Regions from separate parts of the Pseudomonas sp. LB3P93 genome, predicted to be linked through region 1. Evidence: predicted binding sites of a transcription regulator. Region 1 holds the regulator's gene; each other region holds the start of a gene.

The links. Region 1 encodes FliA, which starts transcription of late flagellar genes. Its sites were predicted from a motif close to CTAAAGTTTNNNNNNNNNNNGCCGNTAA; they were not measured.
Region 2: the regulator FliA is predicted to act here: its motif matches at 1,885-1,912, upstream of ACYZT8_RS28955 (methyl-accepting chemotaxis protein).
Region 3: the regulator FliA is predicted to act here: its motif matches at 2,377-2,404, upstream of ACYZT8_RS01560 (methyl-accepting chemotaxis protein).

What each region holds. Positions count from the first base shown of each region.
Region 1 is NZ_CM142713.1:1,817,495-1,822,833, forward strand. It holds gene flhA (flagellar biosynthesis protein FlhA) at 1-328, shown strand, start outside; gene flhF (flagellar biosynthesis protein FlhF) at 340-1,674, shown strand; gene fleN (flagellar synthesis regulator FleN) at 1,791-2,621, shown strand; gene fliA (RNA polymerase sigma factor FliA) at 2,618-3,358, shown strand; gene ACYZT8_RS08050 (chemotaxis response regulator CheY) at 3,526-3,897, shown strand; gene ACYZT8_RS08055 (protein phosphatase CheZ) at 3,920-4,708, shown strand; gene ACYZT8_RS08060 (chemotaxis protein CheA) at 4,762-5,339, shown strand, end outside.
Region 2 is NZ_CM142713.1:6,312,940-6,318,278, forward strand. It holds gene ACYZT8_RS28955 (methyl-accepting chemotaxis protein) at 1-1,780, opposite strand, end outside; gene ACYZT8_RS28960 (LysR substrate-binding domain-containing protein) at 1,963-2,883, opposite strand; gene ACYZT8_RS28965 (NorM family multidrug efflux MATE transporter) at 3,043-4,440, shown strand; gene ACYZT8_RS28970 (putative bifunctional diguanylate cyclase/phosphodiesterase) at 4,594-5,339, opposite strand, start outside.
Region 3 is NZ_CM142713.1:347,716-353,054, forward strand. It holds gene ACYZT8_RS01555 (amino acid ABC transporter ATP-binding protein) at 1-261, shown strand, start outside; gene ACYZT8_RS01560 (methyl-accepting chemotaxis protein) at 419-2,335, opposite strand; gene ACYZT8_RS01565 (16S rRNA (uracil(1498)-N(3))-methyltransferase) at 2,574-3,281, opposite strand; gene tatC (twin-arginine translocase subunit TatC) at 3,278-4,072, opposite strand; gene tatB (Sec-independent protein translocase protein TatB) at 4,069-4,518, opposite strand; gene ACYZT8_RS01580 (twin-arginine translocase TatA/TatE family subunit) at 4,529-4,801, opposite strand; gene ACYZT8_RS01585 (phosphoribosyl-ATP diphosphatase) at 4,827-5,159, opposite strand; gene hisI (phosphoribosyl-AMP cyclohydrolase) at 5,152-5,339, opposite strand, start outside.

The DNA of each region.
Region 1 (5,339 bases):
GACTGACTCCGAGCTACCAGTTATCACTCTGGAGCCAAGGTTGGAACAGATATTGCTCAATAGTCTTCAGAAGGCAGGACAAGGCTCGGAAGAGGGCGTTCTGCTGGAGCCAAGCATGGCTGAGAAACTGCAGCGCTCGTTGATCGATGCGGCGCAGCGTCAGGAAATGCAAGGTCAACCGGTGATTCTGTTGGTGGCCGGTCCGGTTCGCGCGATGCTTTCGCGATTCGGCCGACTGGCAGTCCCGGGTTTGCATGTGTTGGCTTACCAGGAAATTCCTGACAACAAGCAAGTGACCATCGTTGCGACAGTAGGGCCCAACGGCTGAGGTAGTGGTTTATGCAAGTTAAGCGTTTTTTCGCCGCCGATATGCGTCAGGCCATGAAACTGGTTCGTGATGAGCTGGGCGCTGATGCCGCCATTATTGGCAACCGCCGGATCGCTGGTGGTGTCGAGCTGACGGCTGCGCTGGATTACAAACTGTCGGCGCTGGCCCCGCGTGTTCCGAACATGGAACTCGAGGATGAGCTGCGCAAGACCCAATCGCGGATCGTCACCGCCCAGGCCGAATTGAGCTTGCGTGGCGAAGGCGAAACCGAAGGCGACAAGACCACCAATCGCCAGCTGTTCGCCGGCCTGCCGTTGACCGCCGCCGAGCCGCTGATCGAGCCGACGTATGCCGAACCTCGTCGCTCCGCTCCAGCCCCGGCGCCAGCCGCTGGCGGCGTGGACCCGCGTGCATTTGACTCGATGCGTTTCGAACTCAACAGCCTGCGCGAACTGATGGAAGTGCAACTCGGCTCGCTGGCCTGGAATCAGCTGCAAGGCAGCCGTCCGGCCCAGGCCAACCTCTGGCGTCGCCTGCAACGCATCGGCCTGTCCGGCCCGTTGTCCCGCGACTTGCTGGCGATGATTACTGACATTGATGAACCCCGTCAGGCCTGGCGCATGTTGCTGGCGCACCTGGCGCGGATGATTGCCACACCGGAAGTCGAGCCACTGGAGGAGGGCGGGGTAATTGCCATGGTCGGCCCTGCCGGCATGGGCAAGACCACCACCTTGGCCAAGCTTGCGGCCCGCTACGTGCTTAAATATGGCGCGCAAAATATCGCGCTAGTGAGCATGGACAGCTACCGTATCGGTGCTCAGGAACAACTCAAGACCCTGGGCCGGATCCTAAACGTGTCGGTAACTCACGTGGATCCGGGGCAATCGCTGGTGCAGGCGCTGGATCCCTTGCTGCGCAAACGCGTGGTGCTGATCGATACCGCGGGCCTTCAGGCCAGCGATCCGGCACTGCGCATGCAGCTCGAAAGCCTGGCCGGACGTGGCATCAAGTCAAAAAATTATCTGGTGTTGGCAACCACCAGCCAGAAACAGGTTCTAACTGCCGCTTATCACAGTTACAAGCGCTGCGGGCTCGCTGGCTGCATCCTGACTAAACTGGATGAAACGGCAAGTCTGGGCGAGGTGTTAAGCCTGGCGATCAGTCATGAATTGCCGGTGGCCTACCTGACCGATGGCCCGCGGATTCCGGATGATTTGCATCTGCCGCGTCGTCATCAGTTGGTCAGTCGCGCCGTAAGCGTGCAAATGCAAGAAGAACCCAGCGAAGAAGCCATGGCTGACATGTTCGCTGATATTTACCACAGCCCGACCAAGCAGGTTGGCTGAGGTACTAATGAACAGTTTTTGTACCTACATCGATGGTCTGCCATGCATTGTTCAGTTGATGAACGCGCAGCCAGTAATGTGGCCTCCGTCTATGCAAGACAAGGTAAAGAAATAACATGGGCAGCATGCATCCCGTACAGGTGATCGCGGTGACCGGCGGCAAAGGTGGCGTCGGGAAGACTAACGTGTCAGTGAACTTGTCCCTGGCTCTAGCTGAGCTCGGCCGGCGCGTCATGCTGCTGGACGCCGATCTGGGGCTGGCGAACGTCGACGTCCTGTTGGGGCTGACACCCAAACGTACCCTGGCCGACGTGATCGAAGGCCGCTGTGAGCTGCGCGACGTTCTGTTGCAGGGCCCCGGCGGCATTCGCATCGTCCCGGCCGCGTCCGGCACACAGAGCATGGTTCATCTGAGCCCGGCCCAACACGCCGGCCTGATCCAGGCCTTCAGCGATATCGGCGACAACCTCGACGTATTGGTGATCGACACCGCTGCGGGTATTGGTGACTCGGTAGTCAGTTTCGTTCGCGCAGCGCAAGAAGTCTTGCTGGTGGTGTGCGACGAGCCGACCTCGATCACGGATGCCTACGCGCTGATCAAACTGCTGAACCGCGATTACGGCATGAACCGCTTCCGCGTCCTGGCCAACATGGCCCAGAGCCCGCAGGAAGGTCGCAACCTGTTCGCCAAGTTGACCAAGGTCACGGACCGCTTCCTCGACGTCGCCTTACAATACGTCGGTGCGGTGCCTTACGACGAAAGCGTGCGCAAGGCCGTGCAGAAGCAACGTGCAGTCTATGAAGCGTTCCCGCGTTCCAAGTGCGCCCTGGCGTTCAAGGCGATCGCGCAGAAGGTCGACACCTGGCCGCTGCCTGCCAACCCGCGTGGGCACCTGGAGTTTTTCGTCGAGCGCCTCGTGCAACAGACCGCAGGACCCGTCCTATGACAGCCAGTGGCTACAACCTCTACAAGAAGTCGGCACGTGACGCGCAGTACGAGCTGATCGAGCGTTACGCGCCACTGGTCAAACGCATTGCTTACCACTTGCTGGCGCGTCTGCCGGCCAGTGTCCAGGTTGAAGACCTGATCCAGGCCGGGATGATCGGCCTGCTAGAAGTATCGACCAAATACGACGCCAGCAAAGGCGCGAGTTTCGAGACGTACGCGGGCATTCGAATCCGCGGCGCGATGCTCGATGAAGTACGCAAGGGGGACTGGGCGCCACGTTCGGTTCACCGCAATACCCGCATGGTCAGCGACGCAATTCGCTCGATTGAAGCTAAAACCGGTCGTGACGCTAAAGATCATGAGGTTGCGGCCGAACTCCAATTGAGTCTCGACGATTATTACGGGATTTTGAACGACACCCTGGGCAGCCGGTTATTCAGTTTCGACGATCTGTTGCAGGACGGCGAACACGAAGGGCTGCACGAGGATGGCGCGAGTGCTCATCTTGAGCCGTCACGCGATCTGGAAGATGAACGCTTCCAGGCAGCGCTGGCGGACGCGATTGCCAATTTGCCGGAGCGTGAGCGACTGGTGTTGGCGCTGTACTACGACGAAGAGCTGAACCTCAAGGAAATCGGTGAGGTCCTGGGGGTCAGCGAATCTCGGGTCAGCCAGTTACACAGCCAGTGCGCGGCCCGTTTGCGGGGGCGTTTGGGGGAGTGGCGAGCGCGCTGAAGGCAGTGTGGGGACACTGCGAACGAGGCCGGTGTGGTGTTGAACTGCACCGGTCGCGATCTGTTGTGCTCCAGACAGTCATCGAGTGCATTGCCGGATTGATTGAAATGGCGCGTCCAGGTGCTGGGCGCGTTTAAGACTGCTTGGAGGTCGAATTGGACAAGAACATGAAAATCCTCATCGTTGATGACTTCTCAACGATGCGGCGGATCATAAAAAACCTGTTGCGTGACCTTGGGTTCACCAACACGGTCGAGGCCGACGATGGCACTACTGCCATTCCGGTTCTCAACAGCGGGAGCATCGACTTTCTGGTAACGGACTGGAACATGCCTGGCATGACCGGTATCGATCTGCTGCGTCACGTGCGCGCCGATGAAAAGCTCAAGCACTTGCCAGTGCTGATGGTGACTGCTGAAGCCAAGCGCGAGCAGATCATCGAAGCGGCCCAGGCCGGTGTAAACGGCTATGTGGTCAAACCCTTCACGGCCCAGGCGTTGAAAGAAAAAATCGAGAAGATTTTCGAACGCATCGGTTGATCCACTGCGCCACGGGGGAGCTATGGAGCATAAAGAATCTTCACTGGGCGATTTTGAATCGACCCTGAAAAAACACGCGGTCGAACTGGTCGAAAGCCTTGAAAAAGGCAGGTTCGGCGACGCTGTGCAACTGATCCATGAGCTCAATCAGACCCGTGACCGCGGCCTGTATCAGGAAGTGGGCAAGCTCACTCGCGAGCTGCATAGCGCGATCGTCAATTTCCAGATTGACCCGAACATGCCGCAAGCCGAGGAAGTGTCCCAGATCACGGACGCCACCGAGCGCCTGGGGTATGTGGTCAAGCTGACCGAGGCCGCTGCCAACCGCACCATGGACCTGGTGGAGAATTCCACACCGCTGGTCAACAGCCTGAGCGAAGAAGCCCAGGCGTTGAGCACGGATTGGGGGCGGTTCATGCGTCGCGAAGTCGGGGCTGAAGAGTTCCGCGAACTGGCTCGGCGCGTCGACGGTTTCCTGACACGCAGCAGCGAAGACAATCGCACGGTGTCGAGCAACCTCAACGACATTCTGCTGGCCCAGGATTACCAGGACCTCACCGGTCAGGTGATCAAGCGCGTGACCCAATTGGTCACCGAAGTTGAAAGCAACCTGCTCAAGCTCGTGCTCATGGCCAGTCAGGTAGACCGCTTTGCGGGTATCGAACATGACCGTGATGCGATGCTCGCTGAAAAAGATCCGCAAAAACATCTCTCTCAGGGTGAAGGTCCGCAGATTCATGCCGATAAAAGAGAAGACGTTGTGTCCGGTCAGGACGATGTGGACGATTTGTTATCCAGCCTAGGATTTTAGAGTTTTAGCATTTTAGGTTTTTTAGGTTTTTAGACCTCAGGAGCACCCCCTTAATGAGCTTCGGCGCCGATGAAGAGATCCTTCAGGATTTCCTGGTTGAGGCCGGCGAGATTCTAGAGCAACTGTCCGAACAGCTGGTCGAGCTTGAAAGCCGACCGGATGATGCGGATTTGCTCAATGCAATTTTTCGCGGTTTTCACACTGTAAAAGGGGGCGCCGGCTTCCTCCAGCTCAATGAGCTGGTGGAGTGCTGTCACATCGCCGAGAACGTGTTCGACATCCTGCGCAAGGGTGAACGTCGCGTCGACTCGGAACTTATGGACGTAGTTCTCGAAGCGCTGGACGCGGTGAACAGCATGTTCACCGAAGTGCGCGAACGCGGCCCGATTACGGCTGCAACGCCTGAATTGCTCGCGGCACTGGCCCGTCTGGCCGAGCCGCAAACGGCTGATGAATCGGCACCGGTTGCCGAAGTGGTCGAAGCACAGGCCGCTGAAGAATCGGGTGACATCACCGATAACGAATTCGAACAACTGCTGGACTCGCTGAACGCCGTCAAGGCTCAAGCCGAAGCGCCGGCAGTTGCTCCTGTGGCTGCCGCTGATTCCGCAACCAGCGACGAAATCACCGA
Region 2 (5,339 bases), 2.2 Mb from region 1:
CCGAACGGCTCTGCTCATCGATCCGCGCCAGGGCCGAGGCCACATTGGCGTTCCGTGACAGGCCTTCCTGCATCAGCACATTGCCTTGTTCCATGGTGCTGATGGCGTTGCCGGTTTCCTGCTGGATGCTTTGAATCATCCCGGAAATTTCATCCGTGGCCTGACGCGTGCGCGAAGCCAGGTTGCGCACCTCGTCGGCCACCACCGCAAAACCACGGCCCTGCTCACCGGCACGGGCGGCTTCGATGGCCGCGTTTAGCGCTAGCAGGTTGGTTTGATCGGCAATCGAGGTAATCACCCCGACGATGCCGCCGATTTCCTGGGAGCGCTGACCCAAAGTGTTGATGACTGTTGCTGTGCTGTTCAACGCGCCGGCGATTTGCTCCAGCGACGAGGACGCTTCGTCCATCGACGTACGACCGATCTGCGTTTGTTGTGCGTTTTCCTGCGCCAGACGCTGGGTGCTGCCCATGTTGTCGGCAATGTTCAGCGACGTCGCGCTGAACTCTTCCACGGCGCCGGCCATGCTGGTGATTTCGCCGGACTGCTGCTCCATCCCTTCATAGGCACCACCGGACAGGCCGGACAACGCCTGTGCACGGCTGTTGACCTCGCCCGAGGCCTTGCGGATGTGCTCGACCATGGTCGACAAGGCCTGGCTCATCTGGTTGAAGGCACGGGCGAGCTGACCGATTTCGTCATTGCTCGACACGTTCAGGCGCACGCTCAAATCACCGGCGCCCAAGGCTTCTGCCTGACGCACCAGATCACCCAGTGGCGCAAGTTTGCTGCGCAGCAACCAGACCGCCGAGCCGACTGCGATCAACATCGCCAGCAGACTGCCAATCGCCAATTGAATGCCGACACTCCAGGTCACGGCGCTGATTTCGTCCTGCGGCATGCTCGCCACGACCGACCACGGGCCGCCTTCAAACGGCACCGCCACGCTGTAGAAGTCTTCGGACTTGTCGCTCCAGAAATCACCCTTGCCCGGTTTTTTTGCCAGATCAACGATGGCCGGCACTGCCTGATCCAGCGCTTGCACACCCGCGATCGGCACCAGCCACTTTTTCTGCTCATCGAGCAACGCCAGCGAGCCGGTCTGGCCGATACGGAAGCGCTTGAGGTTTTCGAACTGCGCGTTCTGCGCATCGGTGTAATCGAATCCTACGAACAGCACGGCAATCACCTTGCCGCTGCTGTCGCGCACGGGCGTGTATTGCGTCATGTAGGAGCGGTCGAACAGCAAGGCGCGACCGACGTAGCTCTGCCCCGCCATCAAGCGCGCATAGGCCGGGTTAGCGTGATCCAGCAAAGTGCCGATGGCCCGATTGCCGTCCTGCTTGGTCAGGGAGGTACTGACCCGAACGAAGTCTTCGCCACTACGCACGAACACGGTCGCGACGCCCGCCGTCATTTGCTTGAATTCGTCGACTTCCTTGAAGTTGTTGTTCAACACTTCGCTGCCCAGGTGCAGGCCAGGGGTCTGGGTGCCCGCCACGGCAACCGGCTCGCCCGGGTGCACGCTCAGACCCGCGCTGAAGCGCTTCTCGAACAAACCGGCCAAGCGCTGGGTGCTCTCACGCAACGTGCCGTGAAAGGTGCTCAACTGATCGGCCAGCAACCGGGCTTCACTCGCCAGGTGCTCTTCGCGGGTGGCGAGGTTGGCGGTGTCCAGCGAACGCAGGGCGAACACGGTACTGCCAGTGATGACAATCGCCAGTATCACGGCAAGCGCAAGACCAAGCTGTGAGGCGATCCGGGCACGAGGTTGAGACATGACAGCTCCTGGCCCAGTGACCGGATCATCCTGATCACGATGCGCACTCGGCAAAAATTCAAATGGGAATTACGGCGAACCTGCACGAAGGTTCCACCTGCAGATTTTCGGCGGCAAACCTGAATACTTGAGTAATTAGCCAGGATATGGCGCAAGGCCTCTATTGCAGGGGCTCTATCGATTCAGCTCAAACGCTCGACATCCGGTAAATCCATGGCCCGGACCTCGCCTTGGAGGAAATCGCTGAGCCTGCGCAAACGTTCACCTCCAGGACGGGTTTTCGGCCAGACGAGGTAATAATTCTCGCCACTGGCGACAGCCGTCGGCCACGGCAAACTCAGACGACCCTGAGCGACATCCTCCGCCACCATCAGCAAATCACCCATGGATACGCCGTAGCCCCGCGCCGCAGCAATCATGCCCAGCTCCAGCGTGTCGAACACTTGCCCGCCCTTGAGCGACACCTGATCGGCCAGGCCCATGCGTTGCAGCCAAGTGCGCCAGTCACGCCGGTCCGGTGCGGGATGCAGCAGTTCAGTGCTGGCCAGACGTGCGACATCCCACGGTTGATCGTCCATCAGGTTCGGCGCACCGACCGGAATCAATTCCTCCGGGAACAGCAGTGTGGCCTCCCAGTCCGGTGGAAAATTCCCGGTGCTGAGGATGACGGCGCAGTCGAAGGGCTCGTGGTTGAAGTCCACCGTGTCGATGTCCATCCAGGCGCTGGTCAATTGCACTTCGTTACCCGGTTGCAAGTGCCGGAAGCGACTCAGGCGCGCCAACAGCCAGCGCATGGTCAACGTCGACGGGGCCTTCATGCGCAGGATGTCGTCTTCGGCACGCAAGGTATTGCAGGCACGTTCAAGCGCGGTAAAACCTTCACGAATGCCGGGCAGGATCAGCCGCGCGGACTCGGTCAGTTGCAAGTTGCGCCCGCTGCGATGAAACAACCGGCAGGCAAAATGCTCCTCGAGCGTACGAATGTGTCGACTGACCGCGCTTTGGGTGATCGACAATTCTTCCGCGGCGCGGGTAAACGAGCTATGCCGCGCCGCCGCTTCGAATGCGCGCAGGGCATACAAGGGAGGAAGACGACGGGACATTCGGAAAGCTCCTATAGCGCGGTTACGCCACGTTAGCAGAAACTTGTCAGCATGAGTCTGACTCATGCCACCCATCCTTTTTATCCCTTTGTGAAAACCCCGCAGAGCGCCGAGAATCGGCTCTTTCCTGTTTACTTTGATAATCGAGGCGTGATGACCATGCAGCATCCAGCACGTACCGAACTCTGGGCCATCCTGCGGCTGGCGGGGCCGTTGATTGCCTCGCAGTTGGCGCACATGCTGATGGTCCTCACCGACACCTTGATGATGGCGCGCCTGAGCCCGGAAGCGCTGGCCGGTGGCGGCCTGGGCGCGGCGACTTACTCGTTCGTGTCGATCTTCTGCATCGGCGTGATCGCGGCGGTCGGCACCCTGGTGGCGATCCGTCAGGGCGCGGGCGACATCGTTGGCGCCGCGCGACTGACCCAGGCCGGATTGTGGCTGGCGTGGTTGATGGCGTTGGTGGCCGGTCTGCTGCTGTGGAACCTCAAACCGGTGCTGCTGCTGTTTGGCCAGACCGAAACCAACGTTCACGCGGCCGGGCAGTTTCTGCTGATCCTGCCGTTCGCCCTGCCCGGCTACCTGAGCTTCATGGCCCTGCGCGGTTTCACCAGCGCCATCGGCCGGGCGACGCCGGTGATGGTCATCAGCCTCGGCGGCACCGTGGCCAACTTCCTGCTCAACTATGCGTTGATCACCGGGATGTTCGGCCTGCCGAAAATGGGCCTGGTGGGCATCGGGCTGGTCACCGCGATTGTCGCCAACCTGATGGCCGTGGCGCTGGCGCTGCACATCCGTCGGCATCCGGCTTACGACGCTTATCCGTTGCGCCAGGGTCTGTCGCGGCCAAACCGGCAGTATCTGAAAGAGCTGTGGCGCCTCGGCTTACCTATCGGTGGCACCTACGCGGTGGAAGTCGGGTTGTTTGCGTTCGCCGCGCTGTGCATGGGCACCATGGGCAGTACGCAACTGGCGGCGCACCAGATCGCCCTGCAGATTGTTTCGGTGGCGTTCATGATCCCCGCGGGGCTGTCTTACGCGATCACCATGCGCATCGGCCAGCATTACGGCGCCGGGCAGTTGCTGGATGCGCGTCTGGCCGGACGGGTCGGGATCGTCTTCGGCGCGGCGTCGATGCTGAGCTTTGCCATGGTCTTCTGGTTCCTGCCGAATCAGTTGATCGGCTTGTTCCTGGACCACAACGACCCGGCATTCCGGGACGTCATCAATCTGGCTGTGAGCCTGCTGGCGGTGGCGGCGTGGTTCGAGCTGTTCGACGGCACGCAAACCATCGCCATGGGCTGCATTCGCGGGCTCAAGGACGCCAAGACCACGTTCCTGGTCGGGCTGGGTTGCTATTGGCTGATCGGTGCACCGGCCGCGTGGTGGATGGCGTTCAACTTGAACTGGGGGCCAACGGGCGTCTGGTGGGGATTGGCGCTGGGGCTGGCGTGTGCGGCAGTGAGTTTGACGCTGGCGTTTGAGTGGAAGATGAAGCGGATGATTCGGCGGGAGCCGTTGTCAGGAGCCAGTTTCCAAATCGCGCAGCCAGACTGAGATTCCCTGTGGGGGAGCTTGTGTGGCGAGGGAGCTTGCTCCCGCCGGCCGATCCGCGCCCGGGCGAAGCAGTCGCAAAGCGTTTGGGGCCGCTTCGCGACCCAGCGGGAGCAAGCTCCCTCGCCACAAAAGCTCCCACATTTTTGTCCGTGTTTAGACCACGACTTCCAGGGCGGGCTGCTGGCTGCTTCCGAAGGTCAGATACTCAACCAGCTCAGCCAACGGCAACGGCTTGCTGATCAAATACCCCTGCACCTGATCGCAACCAAACCCGCGCAACAAATCCAGTTGTTCCGCCGTCTCCACGCCTTCGGCAACCACTTCAAGATTGAGGTTGTGCGCCAGGTTGATCATGGCGTGGACCAGTTTGCGGTTCTCTTCACGCTCCTCCATGCCGCCGACAAAGCTCTTGTCGACCTTCAGCAAGGCAATCGGCAGGCTGTTGAGGTGTACGAAAGATGAGAACCCGGTGCCGAAGTCATCCAGCGAGAAGCGCACGCCCAGGCGCCCGAGTGCATCCATGGTCTGCTTGACCAGATCACTGCGGCGCATGACCGCGGTTTCCGTCAGCTCGAACTCCAGCCATTGCGCCTCGACGCCGCGCTCGGCGATCAGCCGGCTCAGGGTCGACAGCAATTGGCTGTCCTGAAACTGCCGGAACGACAGGTTGATCGCCATGTGCAGCGCCGGCAAACCGCGTTCGCGCAATGCCTGCATGTCCCGCAGGGCCCGGGAAATCACCCAGTAACCCAGCGGCACGATCAAACCGCTTTGTTCGGCCAGCGGCACGAACTCGCTGGGCGCCAACAAGCCGCGCTCGGCATGCCGCCAGCGCACCAGCGCTTCGAGGCCGACGATCTGGCCGTCCTCAAGGTTCATGCGAGGCTGGTAATGCAATT
Region 3 (5,339 bases), 1.5 Mb from region 1:
CCCAAGGTCATGCTGTTCGATGAGCCGACTTCGGCGCTCGATCCGGAAATGGTCGGCGAAGTGCTGGACGTGATGAAAACCCTGGCTGTGGAAGGTATGACCATGGTCTGCGTCACCCACGAAATGGGCTTTGCGCGGGAAGTGGCGGATCGGGTGTTGTTCTTTGATCACGGCAAATTGCTGGAAGATGCCTCGCCGGCCGAGTTCTTCGATGCACCGAAAGATCCGCGGGCGCAGGCATTCTTGCGCCAGGTTCTCTAACTTCAGCGTCTGTACTGACGCCTTCGCGGGCAAGCCCGCTCCCACAGTATTTTCGGTGTTAATGCTATTTGCGCCACACCGCTGAATCCTGTGGGAGCGGGCTTGCCCGCGAATGCGTCACCTCGGTGTTGCGCTATCCCGAGGTATTCGGATCACCTCAAACCTTGAACCTGCCCACCAGCATCTGCAGATGCGTCCCCAACCGCGCCAGCTCAATGCTGGACGCCGCGGTCTCTTCACTGGCTGCCGAGGTCTGCTCGGACACGTCGCGCACGTTCAGCACGCTACGGTTGATCTCTTCGGCTACTGCGGTTTGCTGCTCGGCAGCGGCGGCGATCTGCTGGTTCATCGACTGAATCGCCGACACGGTACGGGTGATGCTTTCCAGCGAGCTGCCGGCGCGGCGGGTCAGCTCAACGCTGCTGTCGGTCAGGCTGCGGCTGTTGTCCATGATGGTTGCCACTTGCTGGGTGCCGGTTTGCAGGCCGACGATCAGCTCTTCGATTTCTTCGGTGGACTTCTGGGTGCGCTGGGCCAGGCTGCGGACTTCGTCGGCGACTACCGCGAAACCACGTCCGGCCTCGCCGGCACGGGCGGCTTCAATCGCGGCGTTAAGCGCCAACAGGTTGGTTTGCTGGGCCACGGATTTGATCACGTCGAGCACGCTGCCGATCTTGTCGCTCTCGCGTTTGAGATCGCCCATGGCTGCGGTGGAGTTGCCGACTTCGAGGGCCAGGCGCTCGATCTGGGCGATGGCTTCGCCGACCACTTTGTCGCCTTCGCGGGCCTGTTGATCGGCGGCGACGGCGGCTTCAGAGGCTTCTTCGGCGTTACGCGCGACTTCCTGCACGGTGGCGGTCATTTCGTTCATCGCGGTGGCCACCTGGTCGGTCTCGACCTTCTGGCTGTTGACCCCGGCGCTGGTTTGCTCGGTGACGGCCGACAACTCTTCGGCGGCGCTGGCGATTTGCGTGACGCCATCGCTGATGCCGCCGATCAGTTCGCGCAGGCCCAGGGTCATGCTCTGCATGGCGCGCTGGAGCTGGCCGAGTTCGTCGCGACGTTCGGAAACAAGGTTTTGCGTCAGGTCGCCGGCCGCTACGCGCTCGGCCACTTTGAGGGTCTGGTTCAACGGGATCACGATCTGGCGAGTGATCGCCCAGGCCGCCAGCAAACCAAACGCCAAGGCGAGAACGGTGGCCATCAGCAGCAGGTTCTTGGCGTGCGCAGCGTCAGTGTCCCGGACGATGGTTTGCGACACGGTGAGTTTTTTGCTGACGTCGAGCAGGATTTCGCCTTGCTCGGCCATGCGCTTGAGGGCGGCGGCGCTGGCAACTTGAGAGTCGCGGAACTGGCTGACGGCGGCGCGGTAGGCTTTTAGTGAGTCGGTTGCCTGTTGCAGGTTGGCGATGTGCTGCTCCGGCAGTCTGGACGGCAGGCCTTCGAGGTTCTTCAGGGCGTTGTCGATAGCGTCCAGCGCCGGTTGCTCGGCCTCGGTCTTGCCGCTGTAGGTGTAGCCGCGGACCTGGAAGCGCGCTTGCTGAATCAGCTTGCTCAAGTCGATCACGCTGTTGAAGTCGGCGACGCTGTCGCCTTGTAGCATGGATTTTTCGACTTCAGCGACGCGGGCCACGGCGTTGTCGGCGGTAGCACCGAGTTTGCTGCGGGCGTCCTCGCGATTGGCGCCGGCCTGGGTCATGGCGGTGAACGCTTTTTTGTACTCGCTGACAGCGGCCAGTTGTTGATCAATCATCGCCACGTCAGAAGGTTGCTCGATCAGTGTGCGAGCGGTTTGCAGGCCGGCGTCGAGTTTGGCGAGCATGTCGTTGACGGCGCCCGGGCCTTGTTCGCCACGGCGCATATCGTAGTCCATGCGGGCCAGCCGCAGGTCTTTGGTCAGCTCATTGACGCTGGCAATGAACCCGAGCTTGTCACCACGGCTCATCACACCTGTCAGGCCGGTCCAGCCTGTAAAAGTGATCAGCAATGTCAGCAGCAGCACCAGACCGAAGCCGATCCCCAGTTTGCGATTGACGCTTACGTTTCCCAGATTCTCGGCTAGCCAACGGTACATGCTGCTACTCCCTCGGACCACTAATTGGTTTTATGGAGACTGTATCGGCAGGTGGCCGGGAATCTGTAGCCGTAACGCGGTATTCGGGTCGAGTAAATCCCTGTGGCGAGGGAGCTTGCTCCCGTTCGGCTGCGGAGCAGTCGTAAACCGATGGATACGGTCTGGCTGGATAAAAGCGGTGGCCGCTGCGCGCCCAAGCGGGAGCAAGCTCCCTCGCCACAGTGGACCGTGTTTGGGATTAGAAGAGTCGGGCGAGCAGCGCGGTGACGGCGGTTTCGACCCGCAGGATGCGCTCGCCGAGTTGTACAGGTTGCAGGCCGGCCTTGCCCAGCAGGTCGATTTCGTAAGGAATCCAGCCGCCTTCGGGGCCGATGGCCAGGGTTACCGGTTCGTTCAGGCCACGAGGGCAGGGCGGGTAGTTGCCGGGGTGGCCGACGAGGCCGAGGGTGCCGTCAGTGATCGCCGGCAGACGGTCTTCGACGAACGGCTTGAAGCGTTTCTCAATGACGATTTCCGGCAGCACGCTGTCCCGGGCCTGTTCGAGGCCGAGAATCAACTGCTCGCGAATCGCCTCGGGCTCCAGAAACGGCGTTTGCCAGAAGCTCTTCTCGACGCGATAGCTGTTTACCAGAATGATTCGTGGCACACCCATGGCCGCCACGGTCTGAAACACCCTGCGCAGCATTTTCGGCCGTGGCAGGGCCAACACCAGCGTCAGTGGCAGCTTGGTCGGTGGCGGCTGGTCGAGGGTGACGCGCAGTTCGGCTTCGTCGGCGTCCAGACGCAGCACTTCGGCTGAGCCCATCAGCCCGCCGATACGCCCGACGCGCATGCTGTCGCCGACGACGGAGCGATGAACTTCCTGCATGTGCGTCAACCGGCGATCACGCAGGATCACCCGGTCGGCCGCAATGAAGTCGGCCTCGATGAGGAGCAGCAGGTTCACGGCTGGGTCGCTGGCGGCTGGTCGTTGTGATCGTCAGCCGGCTGGTCGTCCGGGTGTTCGCCGCGCTTGCTGATCAGGCCGCCGAACAGGATGCCGATCTCGAACAGCAGCCACATCGGCACCGCCAACAGTGTCTGCGAGAAGATGTCCGGCGGTGTCAGGATCATGCCGACCACGAAGCAGCCGATGATCACGTACGGGCGGATTTTCTTCAGGTATTTGACGTCGACCACGCCGATCCACACCAGCAGCACCACGGCTACCGGGATCTCGAACGCCACGCCGAAGGCGAAGAACAGCGTCATGACGAAGTCGAGGTAGCTGCTGATATCGGTCATCATTTCCACGCCGGCCGGGGTGGCAGCGGCGAAGAATTTGAAGATCAGCGGGAACACCAGGTAATAGGCGAACGCCATGCCGGCGTAGAACAGCATGATGCTGGACACCAGCAACGGTACTGCGATGCGCTTCTCGTGCTTGTACAGGCCTGGCGCAATGAAGCCCCAGATCTGATGCAGGATCACCGGGATCGCCAGGAACAGCGACACCATCATCGTCAGTTTCAGCGGCGTCAGGAACGGCGACGACACGTCAGTGGCGATCATCGTAGCGCCCACGGGCAGATACTGGCGCAGTGGCGTGGAGACGAAGGTGTAGATCTGCTGGGTGAAGGCGAACAGCCCGGCGAAGATGATGAAGATCGCCGCTACGCAACGCAGCAGGCGGGTACGCAACTCGGTGAGGTGCGAAACCAGCGGCATGTGCTGGTCATTTTCAGGAAGATCGCTCATGGGGCTCGCGGCGGCAGTGTTGGGTCATGAGGGGCCGGCACAACAGGCGCAGCCGCAGGCGTGGCAGGTTCAACCGGTGGCGTTGCAACAACGGGCGCAGACTCGGTGGCTGCTACAACGGGTGCAGGCACGACGCCAGGAGCATGAATCGTCTGCTCCGCGACCGGCTCAACCGGCTGAACCGGTGTGGCTTCCTGCTGGGTTGGCGTGAAGATCTTCCGCGCCTCCTGTTCCAGCGACAGAATGTGCTCGTTGTGCAGTTGCCGACGAATCTCGTCGGCACCGATTTCACGTTCAACTTCCTGTTTGATCGCGTTGAAGCTGCGCTTCAGACGACCGACCCACAGGCCGGCGGTGCGCGCAGCACCCGGCAGACGCTCGGGACCCAGCACCAGCAGGGCGACGAGGCCGACGAGCAGCAGTTCAGAGAAGCTGATACCAAACATTAGTCAGTGCTCACACGTCTTTGCGGATCGGCTCTTCGACTTTTTGCGCCTGCACGTCGATGGTGTGCGGCTGATTCACGGACTGCTGTGGCTGAACCGGTGGCACCGGCTGTGCTGGAGTAACAGTCGGATCGGCCGGTTTTTCGTCGTCGTTCATGGCTTTCTTGAAGCCCTTGATCGACTCGCCCACGTCAGTGCCGAGGTTTTTCAGTTTCTTGGTGCCGAACACCAAAACGACAACAACCAAAATGACGATCCAGTGTTTCCAGTCAAAAATACCCATGTTGCTGCTCCTCTCTAATAGTTGTTCAGGCGGACGGGCGCGAGGCTTTCTCGGCGTGTCCGGACAGACCGAAACGACGGTCCAGTTCATCGAGTACAGCCTGTGGATGCTGCCCCAGTTGGGCGAGCATGACCATGCTGTGGAACCACAGATCGGCGGTCTCGTAGATCACATCGCTGCAGTCGCCGCTGATGGCGGCGTCCTTGGCGGCAATGATGGTCTCGACCGACTCTTCGCCGACTTTTTCCAGAATCTTGTTCAAGCCTTTGTGGTACAGGCTGGCGACATACGAGCTGTCGGCGGCGGCGCCTTTGCGCTCTTCCAGCACCTCGGCCAGACGGGTCAACGTGTCACTCATGGCTGTGTCCTGCGGAATAGATGGCGTGCGGGTCTTTCAGAACCGGGTCGACGGTTTTCCAGTCGCCGTTCTCGAAGACGCGGTAGAAGCAGCTCTGGCGGCCGGTATGGCAGGCGATGTCGCCGATCTGCTCGACCATCAGGATGATCACATCGGCGTCACAGTCCAGGCGCATCTCAT